3 regions of the Gloeocapsopsis sp. IPPAS B-1203 genome follow, and region 3 is predicted to be linked to each of the others. Evidence: riboswitches for the same ligand, from Rfam matches in the RefSeq annotation. Region 3 holds a riboswitch; each other region holds the start of a gene.
What was found. Region 3 has a riboswitch for cyclic di-AMP ahead of ntrB (nitrate ABC transporter permease). Riboswitches for the same ligand answer to the same signal wherever they lie in the genome.
Positions count from the first base shown of each region.

Region 1: another riboswitch for cyclic di-AMP. It lies ahead of CSQ79_RS01270 (universal stress protein); the one in region 3 lies ahead of ntrB (nitrate ABC transporter permease).
Region 2: another riboswitch for cyclic di-AMP. It lies ahead of CSQ79_RS17130 (hypothetical protein); the one in region 3 lies ahead of ntrB (nitrate ABC transporter permease).

Region 1 covers NZ_PEIG01000001.1:257,753-266,125, reverse strand. Annotated here, with positions in the region: gene CSQ79_RS01295 (GuaB3 family IMP dehydrogenase-related protein) at 1-558, shown strand, start outside; gene trxA (thioredoxin) at 969-1,292, shown strand; gene CSQ79_RS01285 (LOG family protein) at 1,634-2,701, shown strand; gene CSQ79_RS01280 (DUF1350 family protein) at 2,890-3,672, shown strand; gene CSQ79_RS01275 (SpoIIE family protein phosphatase) at 3,647-4,777, shown strand; cyclic di-AMP (ydaO/yuaA leader) riboswitch at 4,914-5,090, shown strand; gene CSQ79_RS01270 (universal stress protein) at 5,189-5,866, shown strand; gene CSQ79_RS01265 (pentapeptide repeat-containing protein) at 5,891-6,592, opposite strand; gene CSQ79_RS01260 (glutathione S-transferase) at 7,089-7,763, shown strand; gene CSQ79_RS01255 (hypothetical protein) at 8,130-8,373, opposite strand, start outside.
Region 2 covers NZ_PEIG01000009.1:195,441-203,813, forward strand. Annotated here, with positions in the region: gene dhaK (dihydroxyacetone kinase subunit DhaK) at 1-107, shown strand, start outside; gene dhaL (dihydroxyacetone kinase subunit DhaL) at 110-739, shown strand; gene CSQ79_RS17125 (YcjF family protein) at 797-2,314, opposite strand; cyclic di-AMP (ydaO/yuaA leader) riboswitch at 2,625-2,764, shown strand; gene CSQ79_RS17130 (hypothetical protein) at 2,892-3,095, shown strand; gene CSQ79_RS17135 (DUF937 domain-containing protein) at 3,312-3,857, shown strand; gene CSQ79_RS17140 (hypothetical protein) at 3,883-4,698, opposite strand; gene fmt (methionyl-tRNA formyltransferase) at 4,956-5,951, shown strand; gene CSQ79_RS17150 (DUF6464 family protein) at 5,960-6,319, opposite strand; gene CSQ79_RS17155 (GNAT family N-acetyltransferase) at 6,388-6,960, opposite strand; gene ptsP (phosphoenolpyruvate--protein phosphotransferase) at 7,223-8,373, shown strand, end outside.
Region 3 covers NZ_PEIG01000001.1:665,739-674,111, reverse strand. Annotated here, with positions in the region: gene polA (DNA polymerase I) at 1-1,236, opposite strand, end outside; gene CSQ79_RS03005 (ArsB/NhaD family transporter) at 1,270-2,613, opposite strand; gene CSQ79_RS03000 (ABC transporter ATP-binding protein) at 2,720-3,580, opposite strand; gene CSQ79_RS02995 (ABC transporter substrate-binding protein) at 3,650-5,062, opposite strand; gene ntrB (nitrate ABC transporter permease) at 5,095-5,934, opposite strand; cyclic di-AMP (ydaO/yuaA leader) riboswitch at 6,039-6,187, opposite strand; gene CSQ79_RS02985 (sensor histidine kinase) at 6,420-7,643, shown strand; gene bchD (magnesium chelatase ATPase subunit D) at 7,776-8,373, shown strand, end outside.

The sequences.
Region 1 (8,373 bases), 410 kb from region 3:
AATCTCATGAAAGCTGGTGCTGCGGGAGTTTTAGTGGGAATTGGACCTGGTGCTGCTTGTACCTCACGGGGCGTACTTGGTGTAGGGATACCCCAAGCAACTGCGATCGCTGACTGTGCGGCTGCCCGCGATGACTATTATCAAGAAACTGGCAATTATGTTCCAGTTATTGCTGATGGCGGCTTGATTACTGGTGGAGATATTTGTAAGTGTATTGCCTGCGGTGCTGATGGTGTCATGATTGGTTCTCCTTTTGCTCGCTGTGCAGAAGCTCCAGGACGTGGCTTTCATTGGGGTATGGCAACACCTAGCCCTGTATTACCTCGTGGCACTCGCATTCGCGTTGGTACAACTGGTTCGTTAGAACAAATTCTCCGCGGACCAGCACAACTTGATGATGGTACTCATAACTTCTTGGGAGCTTTGAAAACTAGTATGGGCACGCTGGGAGCTAAAGATCTCAAAGAAATGCAGCAGGTAGAAGTTGTCATTGCTCCTTCTTTGCTAACTGAAGGTAAGGTTTACCAAAAAGCACAGCAATTAGGGATGGGCAAGTAATTATACTTGGGTAGTTTTCCTGACAAAATTTTAAGGAATCCTTGAGGAAATTCGGAAAATATTTAAGGTGTCGCCTACAATAGAAAAAGCGGAGACGCATGTTTCCGTTCACTCCTCACACCACACTCCGCCCGGACTATTGTTCGGGCGGTTCCTTATTAGTAGGAAGTAGTGGTTAGTAGCTAGTGGGAGCGTTGTAGAGTTGGCAAGTGAGCGAGATTGAGAGATTTGATTGCTTTTTCCCTACTACCCTACTACCCGCCTACCCTCTGCACCTCCTGGTCTACTACTCCTATGGGTATAAGAACTTAAGATCTGTCTAAATATAGACGGTTGATAGAACAGAACGCGGCTTTCGACTATGGTAGAATTTCAGCAAAGTAAGAGATATAGCGTAAGGATTTCTAGGCATGTCAGTAGCCGCACAAGTTACAGACTCAACGTTTAAAGAAGAAGTACTCGAGAGTGAAGTTCCTGTTCTAGTGGACTTCTGGGCACCTTGGTGTGGCCCATGCCGGATGGTAGCTCCTGTTGTGGACGAAATTGCGCAGCAATATGATGGTCAGGTGAAAGTTGTAAAACTTAACACAGACGAGAACCCCAACGTTGCAAGTCAGTACGGTATTCGTAGTATTCCAACATTAATGATTTTTAAAGGCGGGCAACGAGTTGATATGGTTGTTGGTGCCGTTCCTAAAAGTACTTTGTCTAATACCTTGGAAAAGTATTTGTAAGTTGTACTAAATCTAATTTTGCTCTGTAGCTGTATCTCGTCAGAGTTAAACAGGTTGAGCAAATTGAAGAACACTTCGCTCAAATACCATGCTGAAAAGCAATGTTGAGCATTATTTGAGCGAACTTAATATCTATAGAGAAGCGATCGCAAGTCGTACTTGAGTATAAGTATTTAATTGCTCGATAGATACTCCACTGATCCTTCAGCCTTTAATTCAAATAGTAAAAAGCACAAAATGCTGTTTGTTATCAAGCAGTATTAAAAAAATATTAATCTGTAGCTTGACAAACTACCCCTAAAATATCGATAAAATAGAGTGCCACTTGTGCGGAAGCACTCATGACCTCATCTTCTCATTTTCCATCATTAGATTCTCTCCAATCAGACCTAACTGATTTAATTGAAAAACTGCCGAACTTGAAACATCGGCAACTCATTCAATATGCACTTGCTACCATAGTCAATCTGGCAAATAGTGATATCGAGCGCCTAGATTGGAAGATCTTGTCAGCATCATTAGCTGATATGGAACAAGGCTTCAAGGTCTTTTATCCGTATCGACACGTACGCAAAGTCACCATTTTTGGCTCAGCACGTACATCTCCAGAAACTCCAGAATACCGCATGGCATCTGACTTTGCGCGATGTGTCACTCAGCTTGGCTTTATGGTAATGACCGGAGGCGGTGGGGGAATTATGCAGGCGGGCAATGAAGGTGCTGGACAAGAAAATTCGTTTGGGTTAAATATTCAATTACCATTTGAGCAAGAGGCAAACCCCATTATCGAAGGCGATCCTAAACTGATTCATTTCAAATATTTCTTCACGCGTAAACTGTTTCTCTTGCGTGAAAGTGATGCGATCGCTTTGTTTCCTGGTGGGTTTGGTACGCAAGACGAAGCTTTTGAGTGCATGACACTTAGTCAAACAGGTAAGTTTGGTCCTGTACCAGTTGTTCTGATAGATCGTCCTGGAGGAGATTACTGGCGGGCTTGGAGTGAATATATTGATCGTCATCTACGGCAACAAGGATTAATTAGTCCAGAAGACGATAGCCTTTACACAATTACCGATAACCTTGAAGTAGCCTGCAGTGCGATTACTCGTTTTTATCAGGTTTATCACTCTAGCCGCTACGTGGGTGACAAACTTGTCATTCGGTTGAAGACAGACATTACTAATGCAGATGTCGATCTACTCAATGATAATTTTCACGATATCCTCGTTAAGGGAAAAATTGAAAAAAGCCAAGCTTTACCTCAAGAGGCTCAAGACGAAACAGCTGAACTACCCCGCCTTGTATTGTATTTTAACCAGCGGGATTTAGGACGTCTCTACCAAATGATTGCAACTATTAATCAAATGGGTACTCCTTCACCTACAGAAGCTCACCCAGAGCGGAAGTGAGTTGAGGTTAGCGAATGGTTGTGAGTAGTGTGTCGGTAGCTGAATTTGAGCAAGTGTAAGTCAAAAGATATAGCTCATACCTCAAGGTAAATTGCCACAATAGATGAGGAGGTTCATTAGTTGAAGCAGGCTATTTTAAACTTGCCTGTGATTTGAGACGAAATAACTAATCGAGCATAATTGATTGCATGGAATGGAAGGAAATCGCTGGTAACTGGGTTTTAGTTCCCCGCCATCCTGTGGGAATCATACATTTTCTCGGAGGAGCTTTTGTTGCGACAGCACCACAATTAACGTACCGTTGGTTGTTAGAACAACTAGGGCAAGAATATGCCATTATTGCTACTCCGTTTGTTAATACTTTAGATCATGTCGCAATCGCCGAGACTGTTTTGACCAACTTTGAAAATGCGATCGCTGAATTACACGATCGCGCATTGCTACGGCGGCGTTATCTGCCAACCTATGGCGTAGGACACAGTATGGGTTGTAAACTACATTTACTCATTGGTAGTTTATTTAATGTAGAACGTGCAGGGAATATTTTTATGTCTTTTAACAACTATGCTGCACGCGATGCCATTCCCTTAGTACAACAGTTTACTCCTACGTTTACGGTAGAATTTACACCTTCTCCTGTGGAGACAACTAACTTAGTTCGCGATCGCTATCGTGTTCGTCGCAATTTGCTGATTCAGTTTACTAATGACACAATTGACCAATCGACTGCTTTAAATCAGCTGTTACAACAGCGCTTTCCTGATATGGTTACTTTACAAACATTGCCAGGAAGTCATACAACACCTTTAGGTCAAGATGTGAGGTGGCAAACTGGAACAAACTTTACACCATTTGATGCGATGGGACAGTGGTTTAAGCAGGAAATCTATCGCGATTTAAATCAACTAAAACGCACTATTGTGTTGTGGCTCAATCCTTTTTCCCATGTCTCTAATCTTAGTAATCGATGATGACCCGACAGTACAGATCGTGCTTTCAAGGGCACTAGAAAATCAAGGCCATCAAGTTGTTGTCACTAATAATGGTGAAGATGGAGTTACATTAGCACGCCAGTTGTATCCTGGTTTAGTTATTTGCGATTGGATGATTCAGCAAACCTGTGGGCTAGATGTTTGTCGCAAAATTAAAGCTGAACCGATATCGCTAGTATTTTTTATTTTTCTGACAGATTTAGATTCTGTAGCTGATTGCGTTCAAGCGCTTAATGCTGGTGCAGATGATTTTATTACCAAGCCAATTGACCAAAATGAACTTACCGCGCGGGTACGTGCTGGATTACGCTTGCACCAAATGAGTCGGGATTTACAAAAACAAAAGCAATTGCTAGAAGCAGAATTAGGTGAAGCCGCAGATTATGTGCGATCGCTACTTCCCCCACAACTCAAAGAACCACTGACTATTAATTCTCGATTTATTCCTTCCCAAAGACTGGGTGGAGATTGCTTCGATTACTACTGGCTAGATCCTGACTATTTAGCTATTTATCTACTTGATACTGCTGGACACGGACTCGGAGCTACACTTCCTTCCATTTCAGTACTCAATATGTTACGTTCTCGCGCTCTCGATGGCATTAATTATTATCAACCGACTGATGTCCTGAGAGCCTTAAACAATACTTTTCAAATGACCACTCAAAACTCTAAGTACTTTACGATTTGGTATGGAGTTTACAACCGAGTGAATCGTCAACTTATTTATGCTAATGCTGGACATCCACCTGCTGTTTTATTCTCAGAAACACCTGCGTTGCAAATAACGAAACTCGATACTCCAAGTATTCCTATTGGTATGTTTCCTGATACCAACTACAAAGATAAGTTTTTTCAGATCCCTGAGTCGAGTACGCTTTATATTTTTAGCGATGGAGTATATGAGCTGCATTTGGCTGACGGTTCAATTTGGCAGCTCGATCATTTTATTGATTTACTCAGCGCTGATCATGCCGCAGGTAATTGTGATTTAGACAACATTTTATCTCAGTTAAGCCAGATAAATTCTCAAGATAGCTTTGAGGATGATTTATCGATTCTTCAAATTAGATTTGACAATTAAAGAATAAATAATGTTAATTCAAAAAGCCTTTGAATACATAAGTTTTTCTTAATTTAGAAAACAAAATCAAGACGTTGCTTGGTACAATAATCAATGGTAGAATTTAGTGAATTTGAGTAAGTCAGCCTAATCTAGAATCTTCTTAAAGTTGTATTTTAAATTAATTAAGAGAAGGCTAGAACGGAGGAACCAAAATCTGGGGCGTATCTAAAATTGAGCTTTAATCATTTTGATAAAACCAAAGATTAAAGCAGAAGGACATCTCTCAGTCCTAGCCCGTCAGCTAACTTCGTAGGCATCGAGAGGAGACTGAAGAGCAAGCATTTCTACAATGACTTGTATCTCGTTCAGTGTCTGAGGCTCGTACTGCTCGTTTTTTTGTACCTGCTTTCGACATAAGGTATCTAGCGAATGAACATCAAGCCAATGTTAGCGCGCCTACAAAGCGCAACAGAAACGAATGTCATAGAAAGAATGATGCTGCTAGCACCAGATGCATCGCAAATTCAGGAAACCACTAAGTCGGTTGACTTGGTTGTGGGTTATAACAGTTCTCCAAATAGTCAAACAGCACTGGATCTAACCTTGTGGATTGCTCATCAAACTCGCCTAGCAACTCAAAAGCAAGTTACTGTTCACGTAGTGTATGTTCTAGAAGAACACACTCAGCATCGCCATTGCCCAATTTCTCCTAGTTTTGATCTAAGCAGGTTATATAGTGAGAGTATTTCGCGAGAATTAGCTCACGTAGCCAACAGAGGTTCTCGGTCGAATGCGACACAACATTCAGAAATGCTACTATTACAGCCACGCATCGCATCACCAGATTTATTTGAACAAGCTGACTTAATTTTATGGCAAGCCAAGAGCCTTGCAGCAGAATGGCGGGGTTCTCTTGTTGCTCATCTGCGGTTTGGTAACGTTGCTTCAGAACTCAAAGCAGTTGTAGAGTCAGAAAATGCATCTTTGCTGTTTTTAGGTTGCAACTCAGCAAATCATTTAATCGTTCAGCAACTTGGTTCTAATTTTCCGTGTGCTGTACTAGGTATAGACTTTGCTACAGGAAAAGTACTTGCTGGTGTTCACTAACAAGTTGACTTTACAACTCACTCATCACAACAATTCAGCTTTTGCTAGTTCAGTTTCAACAACCTTAGCACCTTCCAAATTTGCAAGAGTTAGCTTAGCTTGACTCAAGTTTGCACCTGTAAGATCTGCTAAAGTTAAATTTGCGCCTGTAAGATCTGCTTGTGTGAGGTCAGCATCTTTCAGGCAAGCACGATATAAATTAGACTCTTTGAGATTTGCTTGCGATAGGTTTACTCTTGTTAAGTTGCACATTGACAAAGTTGTTTTACTCAAGTTTGTCAAACCTAAATCAGCATTTGTGAAATCTGCTGCAGTTAAATCAGCATAGCTCAGGTTGGTTTGCCAAAGGTTAGAACCGCTCAACTTTGCCCAACTTAGATTGATTGCAACCAATGTGTTAGAAGTGATGGTTACACCCCTTAAGTTCGCATTAGTAAAGTTTTTTTCACCGGCTTGATAGCGTCGTAGCAACTCGTTAGCAGTCAATCGAGTGAGATAAGTTACTTCTGCTCCAGAATAGCACCATTGTGCTTGGATTAAGCTAGCAGCAGTATTGACAGCAACCTCATCACATTTATTCATGACGATACCGTTGCATCCATCCCACTCGCCGCCCAACATAAAAGCAATTTCATTAGCTGCAGTTGGTGTGTCGAATAAGATAACGTTTTGCTTTGGTGAGAACCAATCAGTAAATTGAAGTAAGCGTTGTGGAAGTAGTACCATTGGAAGCGAAAAGCTGTTTACAGAAGAAAGATTTTTCGAGAATTAATATATGCTGTGATAGTAACCATTGAAGATAAATAGGTTCGGTCTTTAGCTAATGCAGTAGGAAGCCGTTTGCTAACGAATGTTGGTTTGATTCTGAACGTATTTCTTTTAATGCTTCTATCATAACTCCTTTATAACAAGTGTTATAACTTGAGTTGTGAACAATGCGACGACGATCTGCATATATTTTGAGCCAATGGCTCTATTCCCTTTACACCTCCACTGAAAGCTAAAAGCTTACCAACATCGTTTAAAACAACAAAATGATGTTGACAAAACTAGCTGTAGAAAGTTTTTATAACAGCTACAAATCATGTAGTAGCACTAAAAAATAACATGAGCCAATAAATAAAAAAACTAGTCTGAATCTGCATTCTAATACCATTTGATGATGTGAAACTTACTCATTTTTTGTCATGCTGTGCTGAATAGATAACTGAAAAATAACCTTATGCTCGTCGTTCACCACCTAAACAACTCCCGCTCACAACGTATACTGTGGTTGCTAGAGGAACTCGGACTAAATTATGAAATAAAGTGCTATGAACGCGACCCAAAAACAATGCTTGCGCCAGAGTCACTACGCCAAGTGCATCCTTTGGGTAAGTCTCCAGTTATTACCGATGACGCGCTAACGCTGGCAGAATCTGGGGCTATTATTGAGTACCTAATTAAGCAATATGGTAAGGAACGGTTTGCGCCTCCACCAGGTACACCAGAAAGGTTACGGTATACTTATTGGTTACATTATGCTGAAGGCTCAGCAATGCCGCCACTATTGTTAAAGTTAGTGTTTGATCGCATTGAAAAGCAGCCATTGCCTTTTTTTGTCCGTCCGATCGCACGACTAATTGCAAGTCGAACTAAAAGTTCTTTTATTGAACCTCAAATTACACAACATCTTAATTATCTAGAAGCAGAACTTGGAAACAGCTTGTGGTTTGCGGGTGAGGAATTTACTGCAGCTGATATTCAGATGAGCTTTCCTATCGAAGTGGCGGTCGCACGAGCAGGCTTAGAAGATACAACTCATCCAAAGTTGATTAGCTTCCTAGATCGTATTCATGCACGTCCAGCATACCAACATGCTCTAAAGCGAGGCGGTACTTACAAGCTTCTCAGTTAGAATGGTTGATAAGCGATCGCGCTTACAGAAATACTAAGAGTTTGCAATTATTGTGAAGTTTATCTAAAAATGTACACTGCGATCGTGCAGTTACCTGCCAACTTACTTTACAAGTAAGGAGTCTCATTCTTGTATTTGTTGCAACTTTGAAATAATTTGTTAATGACTGTATTGCTAACTCGATAGGTATATTCTCTAAGCCAAGATTGAAGAATTTCTGAGGCGTCTAGACCAATGCAACCTCAGAGTCTTGAGAAAAGCCAACAGAACAAGTGAGAAAGTTTTTTTAGCACAAAATCAGCATCGAATATAATGACTAGCGATCTGCACTATTACCTATTTATTGCCTCTACAAAAACTACAAAATCAACCCTTATCTGGATTTTCTAAAAAGCTTCTCCGCATCTCCATCAAGCTATTAATTCGAGCGTTACTAAATTTCATCGTTTCCTCTGCCATCTTCTTAATTTCAGTATCTGAAGATTGCATTGCTCTTTGAGCTGCATCAACCATCTGCATATGTAGCAAGATCATCTCATCAATGAATGGTCTTGTTCTAGTAGCATCAAAGCGACTACGTGGATACATTTGTGCGATCAGGTTTTGAGAC
Region 2 (8,373 bases), on a different contig from region 3:
CGCTGGATATGCAAGGTTGTTCAATTACACTACTGAAGTTAGATGATGAAATGATTCGACTCTGGGATGCACCCGTGAAAACCGCCAGCTGGCGATGGGGAATTTAATCATGGTGACAAAAGAGCAAATTCTACAATGGTTGCAGCAATTCACCAGTGCGATCGCCCAAAATAAAGAATATTTAACACAATTAGATGCAGCAATCGGTGATGCGGATCACGGGATCAATATGGATCGTGGTTTTCAAAAAGTCGCAAATCAGTTATCAAATTTTGCAGAGCAAGATATCAGCAGTATTTTGAAAAGTGTAAGTATGACACTTATCTCTAGTGTCGGTGGTGCTAGTGGTCCATTGTATGGCAGCTTCTTTTTACGCGCTAGTACCGCAGTTGTAGGAAAACAAGAATTGTCTAACGAAGATATGGTAAGTCTACTGCAAGCAGGGTTAGATGGTGTCTTGCAACGCGGCAAGGCTCAACTTAGTGATAAAACAATGATTGATGCCCTGTCTCCTGCAGTTACAACTTTTACCCAAATTATTAGGGAAGGAAAAACTACCACAGAAGCTATACAACAAGCTACATCTGCAGCAGAACAAGGAATGAAAGCAACTATCCCAATGGTGGCAAAAAAAGGTCGAGCTAGTTACCTAGGCGATCGCAGTATCAATCATCAAGATCCTGGCGCAACATCCGTTTATTTGATGATCCAGAGTTTATCTGAAGTACTTATTGAGTAACTAGATACAACAATTACCAATTACCAATCACCTATTACCAATTAGCAGCAACACTTTTCACGAATCAACTTTAAGCGGTTTAATCACACGCGCGATCGCTTCTTGCACAAAAACCTTAATAAATTCATCGCGGCGGTTGAGTTGAAACTGGCGTTGTACAACCTCAGTAATCCCACCATCACCCCAGTCTTGATCGTGGCGAAAATACTCAATAAAGCTTTTACCAGCAATCCGCGTGAGATACGCAGCAGTGACACCTTGAATTGCTTTACCAACAACAAAAGTCGCAACATGAAATTGCAACGCCGTAGAAAGAATTTGAATTGCACCTTTGACAATACCCAAACTTGCTAAAGTTTTTGCTAAGGAAAGTGCTAACTCTTTACCGCGTTCTAAATTCAATTCACATCCGTAGATTCTACCGATTTCTACTACCATTTGTGCATTGACAGCTGCTGTAGCGAGTAAGTCAACACCTGGCAATGGAGTGACAGAAACAACACCTGCACTGATCCATTGAAAGCGTTCTACTACCTTGTCGGCTTGGCGACGGCGTTGTGCATCAATAATTTGACGGGCTTCTTCTCCTAAGCGCTGCGATTGCAGTAAGATGTTATCTGCTACTAATTCTTCACCTTCCGCACGTAACACAGCAGCCATACGACGGAGTAACGGCATAATATCAGGTTCAGGGTGCAATACCTCACCATTTTCTGATGTCACAGGTTGAGGATTGGCAGCAATTGCCACTATATCGGTAGGCGCAATAAAGTTTTTTACTCGTTCGCGCAGTTGTGCGAGGATAGTCTCGCGGTCTTCATCGGTGTATAGATCCGTTTTATTCAAAACTAAGAGCGATCGCTTGCCAATTTCCGCTAGAGTCTGTAGTGGTTCGTATTCAGAACGTCGCAAATCATTATCAACAACAAACAATAATAAATCGGCTTCTGTCGCCAATTGTCGTGCTAAGCGTTCGCGTTCGGTTCCTGCAACTCCTGCTTCTAAAATTCCTGGTGTATCGGTAATTAAAATCTTGCGTTCCATTCCTTTGAGCCGCAAGCTGTAAGTTTGCCCTTCTTGTGTTGTCCCCATTGGTGCAGCAACTTGTCCAACAATCCGCCCAAAAATAGCATTGACAAGCGAAGTTTTGCCTGCTGAACCTGTTCCAAAGACAACGACTTGCAACGCCCTACGCGACAAACTTGCTTCAATTTCCCGCGATCGCTCTAACAATGCTTGACGTGCCACTTCGTCTTGAATTTGTGTCAGTTGTTGTTGGATGGCACGTAGGTTTTCTTCGGCTGCATCAGTACGTTCTTCAGGAATCCGAATTTGGCGTTGTGCCCGTCGCCGCGATCGCTGTTCGCCTCTTTGTACGATTGCAATGTAGTAAATGACTACACCAATCAGCAATACTACCAAAGCAATAATCAAAAATAGCAACACATCCGCAAGTAGCGGTGAAGTGTAAGACAGTTGCCACAACAACTGTGACAAGCTAGCAAATAACCACAGTAATAGCCCTAAAACAACAATTAGGGCGACAAGCAGCATGACAATGCGTGGAAAAGGCATTTCAGAGGAATGACAAAGAGATGCTTTTGATCTTAGTCTGCTTGCTATTAACTTGAATGCGCCAGCAGGAATACAGCAAATAGAAACGCCACACATTGCGATCGCTGTATTTTCAGATATTAGTAAAACTTAATATTGCGTAAAAGTCTTACACAGATATCACTATAAGCTTAATGCTTTGGGCTTCCATCTCCTAGAGCGTCGATATCTATTTAGGAGGATTGCGTAGTAGAAAACATTCCGCTATATTACCCATAACTGATGAGTTATTAGCTTGAGAATCAAATATGCAAGTATTACTTATCAGCAACTTAGTGGGCAGCCTAATCTTCAACCGCTTGCGGTTAAAGAACGGAGGAACCAAATTTTGGGGCAAATCTCAGTCGATGAGAGAGACACCTTCCAGTCTTAGCCCGTCAGCTAACTTCGTAGGCAATGGAAGGAGTACCTTTGGACGTCAGCTTCAAGCCAAGTGTCCTAGGGTTCTCCCAGTAAATATCACTGACAATATAGTTGTGTGTATTTGCGAACATTTTGACCCACCTCGTCCACCGCTACAAGTAAACAGAGGTAAGGCATGAAAAATTATTACAAACAATGGATTCTACTTGCAAAACAAGAGCTGAATGGTATTGTTGTAGACTACACCGATCCCGAAGGAAACCATTACAGTGAACCCTTCTGTTTTCAAACTATTGATGAAGCGATCGCTTACGGTCAAGCCTGTATTGACCGTTTGATTCGAGTAAAATCTAAGTCTCCTATCCAAGCAGAGTCATAAAGACAAGCTATTGGCTGTTAGCAATTAGCTTTTAGCTTGGTGTTCAAAACAAAGGAGAGGAATTAGTAAATAACTATAAATTCCTAAGTCGAAAGCTGGCGCGATCGCGTTTTCTTACTCCCGATTCTGATGTCTTCAAATTTTTCTACTGTTAGCTAGAGGTTTTCAACTTGTTGAACAGGGAAAATTGATCTTGCCCATAACTTGAGAAAACCCATGAAACTTTTCGATCAAATTCTTGGTGCAATCAATAATCCTTCACAACAAGCAAGTTCTGGACAGCTAGCTAACATTCTAAACACAGTACAGCAGCTCAGCAGTAGCTACAATACTAATCCTTCCACAATGCAAACACTTATGTCTGTGGTAGGCAGTTCTGTGCGTTCAGGGCTACAACAAAAGCGTTCTAGAGACGGTTACGACCAAACACAAGCATATGTAAATCAATATAGTGGCGCCTCACCAAGTCCGCAAGCAGTTTCTGGACTTTTTTCTCAGAACCAGGTTCAACAGCTAGCACAACTTGCCGCGCAACGGACAGGTTTAAATCCAAACATGATTGTACAGATGTTGCCTATTTTAGTGCCAATTGTGCTGAATTTGTTGCAAAGTGGCAGCCGCGCGCAAAATGCCCCAAACAATCCTCAAACGAGTCAAAATACTGTACTAGACACTTTTTTGGATGCAAATGGCGATGGAGAAGTAGACATTGCTGATGTTATGCAGCTTGCTGGACGCTATCTTGGTCAATCGCGCTTTTAAAGGAGTTGTGAATTCCTCTGCTATCTTAGCGGGAAGCAATTTGTTCTCCCGCCCAAAGTTGCATTTGTCGTAGACCAAAAACAACAGGTTGCTCTACACTTGTTGCCAGTGATGTTTGCCCATTCTCTGCCACTGTCCACATTTGCCATTGCTCATCACCTAACTCACCAACCCGAAAGACAACTCGACTGGGATCAGTTTGACTCCAACCCAATAAAATTGACATGGCATGGTTATTGAAGACTTGTGCAGGAGCAAGTGTTGTTGTCCGGTTTTGATATCGATGCCAAACAACAGCATAATCAGAAATATCAGAAGTACTAAAGAAGCCTTCAAATTGACGTGCGAGTAAGCGATCGCTTGACTTTGACCAACCAATGGGAGATAAAATCGAGATAACTCCTGGCGTCGCGGCTTTTCCTTGCGTCATCAAATGAAGCGCCAATGGAGACGAGGCTTTGACTTCTTGTAGCTGTCCAGTGCGTAAGTTTTCTAAAAACATCACACTGCTGACTTGGCTACGATAAAGTTCTGGCTGTACTTGCATTTGAATGCGACTGTAAGCAGCATACTCGCCATCAGGAGAGAGTAGTGAATGGCTGCGGTAATACCGTACCCCAGAACCTTCGCGGGCACTGACATCCTCGTAAGTTTTCATCACCCAATTCCAAGGAACTGGATAAGGGCTATTTAGGGGATCGATTGATACTGAAGGCTGATCGCCAGTTTGTTGTTCTAAAGGAATAGATTTTAAGGACCTTGAAGCGATTGCTTCAAGAGATTGAGCCGAAGCAGACTGAATTAGTGTAACTCCAGTTGACGGCATGAGTAACATAGCCATAAGCAATTTGAGGCATGGCTGTGGGCGAAACCATCCTGAGAAATAGCGTTGTAGCATTTATACAGTTTTAGGTAGGGCGGTGGCGAGGTAAGCAGCGCCTAAGTAGGCAATTTGGCAGTGTGCTACTTCAGGTATAACAAGATAAGTAGTCAACTGAGAAGACCATTTTCATTAAATTTTTCTACGGCTTGAGTTGGAAACATCAAAATTCAGATAAAGTGGCACAAGCATCCTGCCCGTGACAACCGTCGCTTTTAATGAAAGTCGTATTTTTTGGGACTCCTGATTTCGCAGTACCTACTTTAAAAAGACTGCTACAACACCCAGCAATAGAAGTTGCTGCAGTTGTCACTCAACCCGACAAACGTCGCGGACGTGGGAATCAGTTAAATCCTTCACCAATCAAAACTTTAGCTTTGCAGCATGATATCGCTGTATGGCAACCGCAAAGGGTTAAAAAAGATGCAGAAGCTTTAAATCAATTGCGACAATCTCAGGCAGATGTTTTTGTCGTCGTTGCTTATGGGCAAATTCTGTCCCAAGAAATTTTAGATCTGCCTCGTTTGGGCTGTATCAACGTGCATGGCTCAATCTTACCAAAATATCGAGGCGCAGCGCCGATTCAGTGGTGTATCTATCACGGTGAAACGGAAACTGGAATTACAACAATGCTGATGGATGCAGGTATGGATACAGGTGCAATGCTATTCAAAGCCTACACACCAATTAATCTCCTTGATAATGCTCAAAACGTAGCGCAACGACTAGCGGAAATAGGTGCAGATTTGCTGATAGAAACGCTGTTGAAGTGGGAACATCAAGAAATTCAACCAATTGCGCAAGACGACACCCAAGCAACTTATGCGCCATTAATTAAAAAAGACGATTATATTTTAGATTGGTCAAAACCAGCGATCGCATTACATAACCAAGTACGGGGATTTTTCCCCAACTGCGTCACCAGCTTTCGGGAAGAGTCTTTAAAAGTGATTGCCACAGTTCCCCTTGGCGCTGCCTATTCGTCATTACTACCAGAATTTAGTTTTTTAAAGGAGTATACTTTATTGTCAACAGCAGTTCCAGGTGAAGTCGTCAGCATTGCCAAGGGAACGGGACCAATTGTGCAAACAGGCGAGGGATTATTATTATTACAACAAGTGCAACTTGCGGGTAAACGTCCGCAATCAGGATGGGATTTTGCTAATGGTAGTCGTTTAACAGTAGGAGAAAAGTTACAGACTACAGCACTATAATTGAGTTCTTAAGCTTCAGCAATTTCATAATAACGACAGCGATCGCATGGTCCTTCAGGATTCACGGCACAACGAATTAACTCTGAATGGGCATTGTAACGGCAGCTAGCATCTCCAATTACCCAACGCCCAGCAACAAGGCTTTTTTCACTCGGACGTGGCGCTGACTGGACGTAAATTGCCACCTTATGCAATCGATATCGTCCCGATTTTAAATGGTAGCGGTGGCGCCGCTCTAATACAGCGTAAGTTTTACCCTCAAGATCGAGATAGTTTCCTGGTTGGGGTGTCCAATCTAATTTTACGCTACCCAATGATTGACGTGGGTGCGTCAAAATAATCTCCGTTGGTAGTGACTCTGACTCCATAATCTCTACTCAATGTAAAGCTAACTACATTTGGATGGTATCGCGATCGCACAGCTAACGTGGCAAGTTTAGATTCTGCTTAAGGATTCAAACTCATCTTTGTTGAGTGCGTGGATAACTAAATCGTTACCCAATTCATCTAAAAATCTTTTTTCTCTTTTTAACCCTATTTTCTCCATAACTCGAATCGAAGGCGCATTCACTGCCAAAGCAACCGTAAAAACACGGTGCATTCCTACCTCACGAAATCCTTTCCAAATCAGTGCTTTAGCCCCTTCTGTAGCATAACCTTTTCCCCAAATAGCTTTGCACAATCGATATCCCAATTCAATGTCATCGCCATCGGCGAGTTGAGGATTGAAGTAAGCTGCATGAATTGCTGGACGTAAGTAGAACCAACCAATGAATGCTTGGCTTGACTTTTCAACGGCTGCCCAGCAACCGTAACCATCGTATAGTTCGTAGTAAGCTAGATATTGTGGTAACGTTTTTGTTTGAATTTCTGTGGAATTTGGTAGTTGACCAACATCAGGTGTCAAACGGGTGACTTCAAGATCGCTATTAAGTTCAAATAAATTATCTGCATCATCTTTAGTGAATTGCCGCAAAATCAATCTTTCTGTTTCTAAAAATATCGTCATCTTCAAAGCGAAAATCAAGGCTGTAACACTGATAGCAACGGTCAATTATAGTGAGAACATTGTAGAAGCTCAGAATTATTGCTCCAACTAACTGTTAACCTCGACCCCTGACCCCTGCTATTGTACAAAATAAGTAAATGTGTTTTGGTTGCTTGAGGCTGAACTAAGTTGCTGTAGCATTGATCTCATTAAATTGCTAGCACAAGTTTCTATTGATCGTGCTGGCAATGTTTAAGTACAAGCTTCTCATCATGGTGTTGCAGTGGTAGGAATTGTTCTTGTCTCTCACAGTAAACAGCTAGCAGCAGGTGTACGAGAACTTGCCGCGCAGATGGTTGGTGATGACGTTTCTTTAGCTGTTGCTGCAGGTATTGACGATCCAGTTAATCCCTTGGGTACAGATACCATGCAAGTTTATCAGGCAATTGAGTCAGTTTATAGCGCAGATGGTGTCGTTGTTTTGATGGATCTAGGAAGTGCTTTGTTAAGTGCGGAAATGGCACTAGAGTTTTTGTCTGAGGAACAGCGCGAGAAAATTCATTTATGTGAAGCACCATTTGTTGAAGGTGCGATCGCTGCAACGATTTCAGCCGCATCAGGAAATTCTATCACCCAAGTCATTGCAGATGCACAAGGGGCATTAACAGCCAAAGCGACACAACTAGGAATCAATGAAGCTATCAATAATCAACAAGCACAAGATAGCAACTCCCACATCGCCCAAATTCAAATTACAGTCACTAATAAACTCGGTTTACACGCACGTCCTGCAGCAAAATTTGTGACAACAGCAGCTAAATTTCAAGCGCAGATTGAAGTAAGAAATATCACTAGAAATACAAACTTTGTTAGGGCTGATAGTATCAATCAAGTTGCCACATTAGCAGTTCGTCAAGGACACGAGATTGCGATTGCTGCGACTGGGGTTGATACAGAAGCAGCTTTAGTTGCATTGCAAGAACTAGTCGCAAGTAACTTTGGTGAAGACGATAGTGATTTAGTGCCAATAGGAATTGATGCAAGTGAGAATTCTGTTGCAGGAGAACTCATTGGAATTCCGGCTTCTATTGGAGTTGCGATCGCCCCTATATTTCAATATCGTCCGATAACTGTACGAGTAGAAGAATACATCGTTGAGGATACAGCAACCGAATGGCAACGCTTACAAAGGGCAATTCAAACTGCAACCCAAGATCTTCAAGCTTTGCAAACAACACAGCTTGGCGACGAGGCGGAGATTTTTAGTGCTCATTTACTTGTTCTCCAAGATCCCGCATTACTTGATCCCGTACACCAACGAATTTTTCTACATCACCAAAACGCAGAATTTGCGTGGAAAAGTACGATTGATGAGTTAGCGCATAACTTTTACACTCTAGACGACACTTATTTGCAAGAACGTGCTAATGACAT
Region 3 (8,373 bases):
ACAACAGCCAATTCCCACAAGTTGTGCATCGCGTGGTTCGAGATCTGTTGTTTCTGTGTCCCAAGCAACAGGTGACAAAGTACTAGTATGCTTTTGTAATCGCTGTACTAACTGCGTTAATTTCTCAGGCGTATCAATGATTTGCGGTGTGATTTGGGTAAAAGGCTGTTCTTGAATTGCTTCGGTATCTTCTGCACTAAAGAACCACAGATCGTCACTCTCAAACGTTGGTACTGTGATCGGTTTTGCGTCAGGTATAACTTCTGCTTCTTCTGCAATGACACCACCAAACTGCTGCTGAAGTTCGTTAACTTTACCGAGGAAAGATTTAAATTCTAACTTTTCTAGTATGGGCTTGAGAGTTGTTGTATCGAAACCTGTTAATTTGCCTGCTTCTAAATCAATGTCTAATGGTACATCAACAACAATTGTTGCTAAATAACGAGATTTTTCAGCATCTTGCTTCCCTGCTTCTAGTTTTTTTTGCGTTGCGCCTTTTATATCACTTAATGAGTTATAAATTTGCTCAAGTGATGTATGTTGATTGAGTAGCTGAATTGCTGTTTTTTCACCAATACCTTTAACGCCAGGAATATTATCTGATTTATCTCCACACAGTGCTTTAAAGTCAACAATTTGTGATGGTAAAACACCCATCTTTTCTTTAACTTGTTCTGTTTTGTATTCTGTTAATCCTGTGGATGAGCGCTTCAACGCATCAGAACTTAAGTACAGAACACTAATATCTTTTTGCGGATCGACGAGTTGAAATAAATCGCGATCGCCTGTCAAAATCTTAACTCGATACCTTGCTGCGCTTGCTTTTTGCGCGAGTGTTCCTAGCACATCATCCGCTTCGTAACCTGGTGCGGTGATAATTGGTAAGTTTAAGCCGTCGAGTAGTTCGTGTAGATTCTTGAGATCGGGAACAAAGTCTTCTGGCGTACCTGGGCGATCTGCTTTATATGTATCATCGGCTTCGTGGCGGAAAGTCGGTAATCCGAGATCAAAGGCGATCGCTAGAGCTTCAGGTTTTTCTACCGCCATGACTTCTAATAACGCCTTGAGAAAACCGAAACATACACTCGTAGGAATTCCCGTCGTTGTCCGTAAACCCCCATCACGCCCTTTGGCAAATGCAAAATACGAGCGAAAAGCTAGTGAATGCCCATCAACTAAGATAAATGTTGGGCGTGTAAGAGATGAAGCCACAGTAGAGGTAAAAGCTTGAGACATATTACTATTTTAGCTTTTCCAGCTTACCGGCGCTTACCTAAAAATCAAAAAGCGAATCGAGATAAACAAAGCAGCCGCGATTAATTGCACAATCATCACTGGAATGCCATAACGCAAAAAAGTCTCAAATGAAATTCGTCGCCCATGAAGTTCAGCAATTCCCGCTGCCACAATATTAGAAGAAGCCCCGACTAAAGTGCCATTTCCACCCAAAGTTGCACCAAACATCATCGCATAAAATAACGGTAGAACTACAGGCGGTAACTCACCTTGAAATCCTGGTTGTAATATTTCTGGTGCTGCTAATCCTACATTAACAACATATTCTTTAAGCAATGGCACCATAGCAACAACTAGCGGAATATTTGGTACAACACTTGATAAAATTCCTACCAAAAATAATAGAACTAGCGCACCCAAAGCAATATTTCTACCTAAAACAAACGCTAAGATTCCAGAGATACTACTAACAACCCCTGTTTTTTCTAGTCCTCCAATTATGACAAAAATACACATAAAAAATATTAAAGTACTCCAATCTACATCACGTAGAATATGGTTAACCGTTTCAATTTTACTATGATGTGAAAGTAACAAAGCAAGTGCTGCTCCAAGTAATGCTACTGCCGCTGGTGAGATAGGAATTGGTAGCATTTCTCCTATTACAAAGAACAGCAGTACAAAAGCTATGAGTATAATTCCCAAAGTCAAAACACGAGGATGATTAATCTGAGGGTGTGGTAACTGATCCAAACTTGCTAATTCTTTTCGCCAAATTTTAGGAAACAAGTATGGCAGCATCACTACAATTGCTCCTACTGCAATAACTCCTCCTAAACTTAAACGCCCTAAATAATCTATAAAACTGATATTAACAGCATCCCCAACAATAAATGTTGCTGGATCTCCTACTAATGTTAGTAAGCCTGCACTATTAGCAACAAACACCATTAAAATTAATAAAGGAACAAAATTAACTCCTACATCTTCAGCAATGGGAGGAATTAAAGGTGCTAACAGCATCACAGTTGTGGCGTTTGGCAACACTGCACAAATTGGAGTTGTAATTGCAACGATTCCTAGCAAAAGTCTTTTACCTTGTCCTTTGGCTAAAATAACTATTTGAGTTGCTAAGTAATCAAATACTTTTGTTGGTTCAAAAGCTCTTACTAGCACCATAACTCCAAAGAATAACGCTAGTGTAGAGTAGCTTCTGGCAATATATGTAACTGCTTCTGCCAATGTCATGATATTGGCAAAAACTAGTAGCAATGCACCTAAAAATGCTGCAATAGTTAGGTGCATTTTCTCTGTCATAATTAAGATAATGACACCAATAAATATCAGTGAGCTAAAAGTTGCTTGCCAGCTTGCCATTGAATTGTCTCAGGTAAATTAACGACAACAGAAATAATGGAAAATAAAAGTAAATTCAAGTTAATGCTAAATAGGGTATAGCTGCTTATGCGTTAGGGTTGCTATCTTATTTGTCTTGAGAAAAATAGCGTTCTAAGAAATTGAGTGCATGGTTACGAATATCATAATATTCTTGGGAATTACGCATAGCAACGCGAGCCTCTTGCAGAGGAGTTTCGCTAACGCGTGGATGAGAAAAGGGCACATCGATAATTTCTCCAATCTTAGCAGCAGGTCCATTGGTCATTAAAACAATACGACCAGACATGTAAATTGCTTCATCTACATCATGGGTAATCATCATTACAGCTTGTCTATGTTGTTCCCAAATATCTAATACTTGACGCTGTAACTTACTGCGAGTTAGAGCATCTAATGCCCCAAAAGGTTCGTCCATGAGTAACATTTTTGGACGAGTCGCTAACGCCCTAGCAATGCCTACACGCTGCTTCATCCCGCCAGAAATTTCATCAGGATACTTATTAGCTGCTGCTGTTAAATTCACCATTGATAAGTGTTCGTTAACTATACTAATTTTTTCAGCGCGTGAAGTATTCTTTAAAACTTCATCTACAGCTAAACGAATGTTCTCTTTTACTGTTAGCCACGGTAGTAATGAATAGTGTTGAAACACCATCATTCTCTCAGCCCCAGGCTTGCGGATTTCTTTACCATCCAAACGTACAGAACTATAACTTGGTTCTTCTAGTCCAGCAACAATTTTTAAAAGTGTTGATTTACCACAACCAGAGTGACCAATGACTGAAATAAATTCATCTTCATTGATTGTAAGATTAATACCGTCAAGAACAACAAATTCGCTTCCATCAGCTTTAGGATAAGATTTCACTAAGTTTTCAACTTCTAAAAAACCATTATGGTTGAAATTTTGTTCGTATTGGTGAGTTTGATAAAAAGTAGATTTCATCTTTAAACCTCTAAAATTAGTTAGTCATTGCCCACTTCGTTACTGAGCAAAATATAAATTTCTTGCTCGTTAAGACAAGAGAAAAGATTTAGGACGATTAGCACGAATTTCAACACTATTGAGATACCCTACTGGATCGCTAGGATCAAAAGCATTTTTGTCTATGAAAGCTGTAGCAGGTGCAATTTTGAAATCGTCTTTGGGACAATCAATACCCATTTCTGCAGCAATTTCTCGATAAAGATCTGTTCTCCATGCTTTTTGAGCAAGTTCTTCAGCATTTTTAGGAATTGATTTGATTTGTCCCCAACGCGCCGACTGCGTCATCAACCAAATACTTTCCGATTGCCACATAAATGTTGAGCGATCGTTGGGAATTTGAGCAAGATCAGGCGGCAAATCAAAGAAAATAGTTGTATAAGGCGATCGCACTATTCTTTCTTGGTTATCAAAACCGCCGTAATTGTATTCACCGACAATTGCTGCACGAGTTAAATTCAGCTTGGCACCAGTAAAAGATCTACTTGTAAGAATTTCGGCAACTTCTTCCCGATTGTTAGGATTGCTGCAATACTGACAGGCTTCGATCATCGCTTTGACAAGCGATCGATAAGTCTTAGGATTTTCATCAATAAAAGACTCCATAACTGCTAAAAGTCTATCTGGGTGTCCTTGCCAAATCTCTTTTCCTTGGGCGAAAGTAAAGCCAATGCCTTCGTTACCCGTAATTGCTCTTGTATTCCAAGGTTCTGCCACCATATAAGCTTGCATCGCACCAATGCGCATATTGACTACCATCTGCGGCGGAGGAACAATAATGATGCGAAACTCTGCGTCGGGATCGACTCCTGCTGCTGCGGCTAAATAACGCACAAAGTACTCATAAATTGCCGAACTCAGTACAACAGCCCAAACTTTTTGTTCTGCTGGCAAATTCTGAAAATAGCGACGAAAATCTTGCCCAAACTCAGCTAAATTACCGTTATACTCCCGCCAAGAACGCAAGCCTGATTCCCACATTGCTTTATTCATCGTCATTGCGTTACCGTGACGGTGAATTGTCATCGCAGCACACAAGGGTGCATGACGCGCACCTTCCGCACCGGTACGGGCATTTGTCACTGCGCCACAGACAACAGGAGAAGCATCAAGGCGACCAAATATAATACCATCGCGAGATGTACCCCAGCTTGCCTCACGACTGAGTGTGACATTTAAACCATACTTGCGAAAAAAACCTTTTTCCCATGCCACCGCAAACGGCGCACAATCATTGACAGGGACGTATCCTACAGTAAGGTTAGGTTTTTCTAATGTTTGTGGATCGACGACTTGTTCCACTGCCAAAGCAGCAGTAGATAGTCCTTGAGGTGCGCGATTAGCATTAATAGCACACGCAGATAATGCCGCACTACCTACTGTCGCACCCATTCCTAAAAGAAAGCTGCGCCGACTCCAATAGTTCTTGTCGGTATAATTCATATCAGCAATTAGTCGTCAATAATTAATAGTTCCTAACTTTTCGGGCGATGCGTTATCAATTCCTGAATTTTGCCTACAGCATAATCAAGCACCAATCCTGTTAAGCCAATAACTAATACAGCTAGGAAGACTGAACTTAAATTGAGGCGACTCCATTCATCCCAAACAAAAAAGCCAATACCAACACCACCTGTAAGCATTTCTACAGCAACAATTACAAGCCATGCAATGCCGAGACTGATTCTTAAACCTGTAAAAATGTAAGGCAAACTCGCAGGTAAAATAATTTTGGTAATCTGTCGCCAACGCGGCATTTCCAATACTCGTGCTACATCGATATAGTCTTTATTAACGCTAGAAACTCCCAAAGCTGTATTGATAATTGTGGGCCATAGTGAAGTGATGAAGATGACAAAAATAGCAGAGGGATCGGCTAAATTAAAGATAGCAAGCGAAATAGGTAGCCATGCGAGTGGCGATACAGGTTTGAAAATTTGAATTAAAGGATTGAGTGCTAGCAAGGCTTGCTGAGACATCCCAATCAGAAAACCAATCGGTATGGCGACTAAAGCACCTAGTCCAAAACCAATTAATACCCGTCTTAAACTTGCCAGTAACAACCAACCAAGTCCTAAATTCCCTGGTCCCCGTCGGTAAAATGGGTTCAAAATGTAGTCTAAATTGGCGATGAGTGCCTCAACTGGGGTAGGCATTAAGTTGGTTAAGAAAGTGGCAATAAACCACCACAGAATAATCACTCCTAAGAAACCAGCAGCAGGAAGTAAAACAGCATCCCGCACTACAATAGGTCGTACTTTTTTCCAGGTACTGTGTCCTGCAACTGCTAAAACAGCAATCAGGTTAAACACTATTAAACTCCCCTCAGGATTAAAAGCAGGCACAAAAAACTATGTGCGTTACTAGCTAGGAATACTGACGAGAGCAAACTATTAGTAGTAATAGAAATGCTAACTCTTCAGTCTCCTCTCAATGCCTACGAAGTTAGCTGACGGGCTAGGATAGAGAGTTATCCCTCTGCACTTAACAGATACGCCCCAAAACTTTGGTTCCTCCGCTCTAGACTCACCTTGCAAGGCGAGATACTAGATTAGGCTGACTTACTCATGATAAATTTTTACTACTATAGCACAGGGTTGCCACAATATCAAGATTCGTTACGTCTTAAGGATTTTCAGGGTGAACCTTAAAAGTTGCGATCGCATCTAGCACTGCGCTGTACAATCGCCACAAAGCATGAATCAGGCTCGCGTAAATAATTCAGTGGGCGATCGCTTCATAATTACACTAATTTAAAACAAGTAGACTTGCTTTATTGCGTTGTGCCAACGCTGCCAAAATGTTTGATTTTAGCCAAATACTGCTTGATAAAAGCAACACAATTATCGATAACTGGATAGAAGCTGTACGCCGAGATCGGCAGATTGAAAGTGCTGAAGGTATGTGCTACACAGCAATACGCAATCACGTACCTCATGTGCTCGAAGCAATGGCTACAGTGCTATCAAAAACGACAGAGGATGATATTCAAACCCTGATTGAGGCAAGTTTAGTACACGGCATTCACCGTGCGGAAGAAGGTTTTGACCCAAGCGAAATTGCCCGCGAGTATCGCTTACTAAGACGAGCAATTTTCTCAGCATTAGAACCAGATTTACAGCAAGTCTCGTCAACAGAAGTTATTCGAGTGTTTCGCCTTATAGATGCAGTTGTCGATGATGCGATCGCTCGTTGTTTTCAAAGTTATGTAGAGGAACGACTGCGCGAATTACAGCACCTTCAATCGCAATTAACACTACACAATCAAGAACTCACCCGCTTAATTCGAGCAAATCAAGAGAATTTTTCTCACCTTGCTCATGAGTTAAAAAATCCTTTAACCTCAATTATTGGTTATTCAGATTTGTTTATCCGTCTCCAAAATAAAACGGACATCAAAGATAACTATAAAAATATCGAACATATTGAGCGCGTATTGCGTAACGGTAGACATTTGCTGCGTTTGATTAATGATGCGCTAGAGATATCGCGATATGAAGCAGGGAAAATGACACTACATCCTGCACCGACCGATGTATGTGCTGTGATTCAAGATGTGCTAGATATGTTACAACCAATGGCGCAAGCGAAAAACTTACAAATCACTGCAGACTTAGCAGATGCGCCACTAGAAGTGATCACTGACGCATTACGTTTTCAGCAAATTGTGACAAATCTTGTGAGTAATGCCATTCGTTACACGCCATCAGGAAGCGTAACCGTAAGATGTAATTCATTAGCAGATAAATGGGCGATCGCAGTCAGTGATACTGGTATAGGTATTGCCCCAGAAGATCAACCACGAATTTTTGAACCCTACTATCGCATCGACGACATTCCAAAATCCCACTTACCAGATAGCACAGGTTTAGGACTCGCAATTGTTTCTCGCTTAGTCAAACTCCTACAGGGTGAAATCGAACTTGTTTCCCAAATTGGAATTGGTTCAACATTCACGGTAATCTTACCGGTAGAAGTTAATGAGAGGTCAGGGATCGGGGATTACAGATCAGCGTCAAAATAGTATTATTGAATGTTTCCGTCTCTGCAAAAAAAATGTGCAAGCTAAAAAAGCATTCAAGCTCTAAGCAGTCTCATTCTAAGATTAGAAAATCACCCCTGACCTCTGACCTTTGATCCCTTTTTAGTAAAAACAATGCCTGTACTCAATTCCTCCTCAACCATGACAGCCTTTCCATTAACCGCTGTTGTTGGTCAAGAAGCAATAAAATTGGCACTGCTACTTGCAGCCGTCGATCCAGGATTAGGAGGAGTCGCGATCGCAGGTCGTCGCGGTACGGCAAAATCAGTTATGGCGCGCGCACTTCACGCACTTTTACCTCCAATTGAAGTTGTCAAAAATTCGATTTGTAACTGCGATCCTCACCGTCCAGAAGAATGGGACGAGCAGTCGAGCATCGGCGGTACACAACTAGAAACCGAAGTCATTCCCGCACCATTTGTCCAAATTCCCCTAGGCGTTACTGAAGATCGGCTATTAGGTTCAGTTGATGTTGAACAGTCTGTTAAACAAGGAGACACTGTCTTTCAGCCAGGATTACTCGCCCAAGCACATCGCGGCGTTCTCTACGTCGATGAAATCAATTTGCTAGATGACAATATCAGCAATCAACTATTAACTGTTTTAACTGAAGGGCGCAACCAGATTGAACGCGAAGGAATTAGCTTCCAGCATCCTTGTAAGCCACTATTTATTGCTACATACAACCCCGAAGAAGGCGCACTACGCGAAC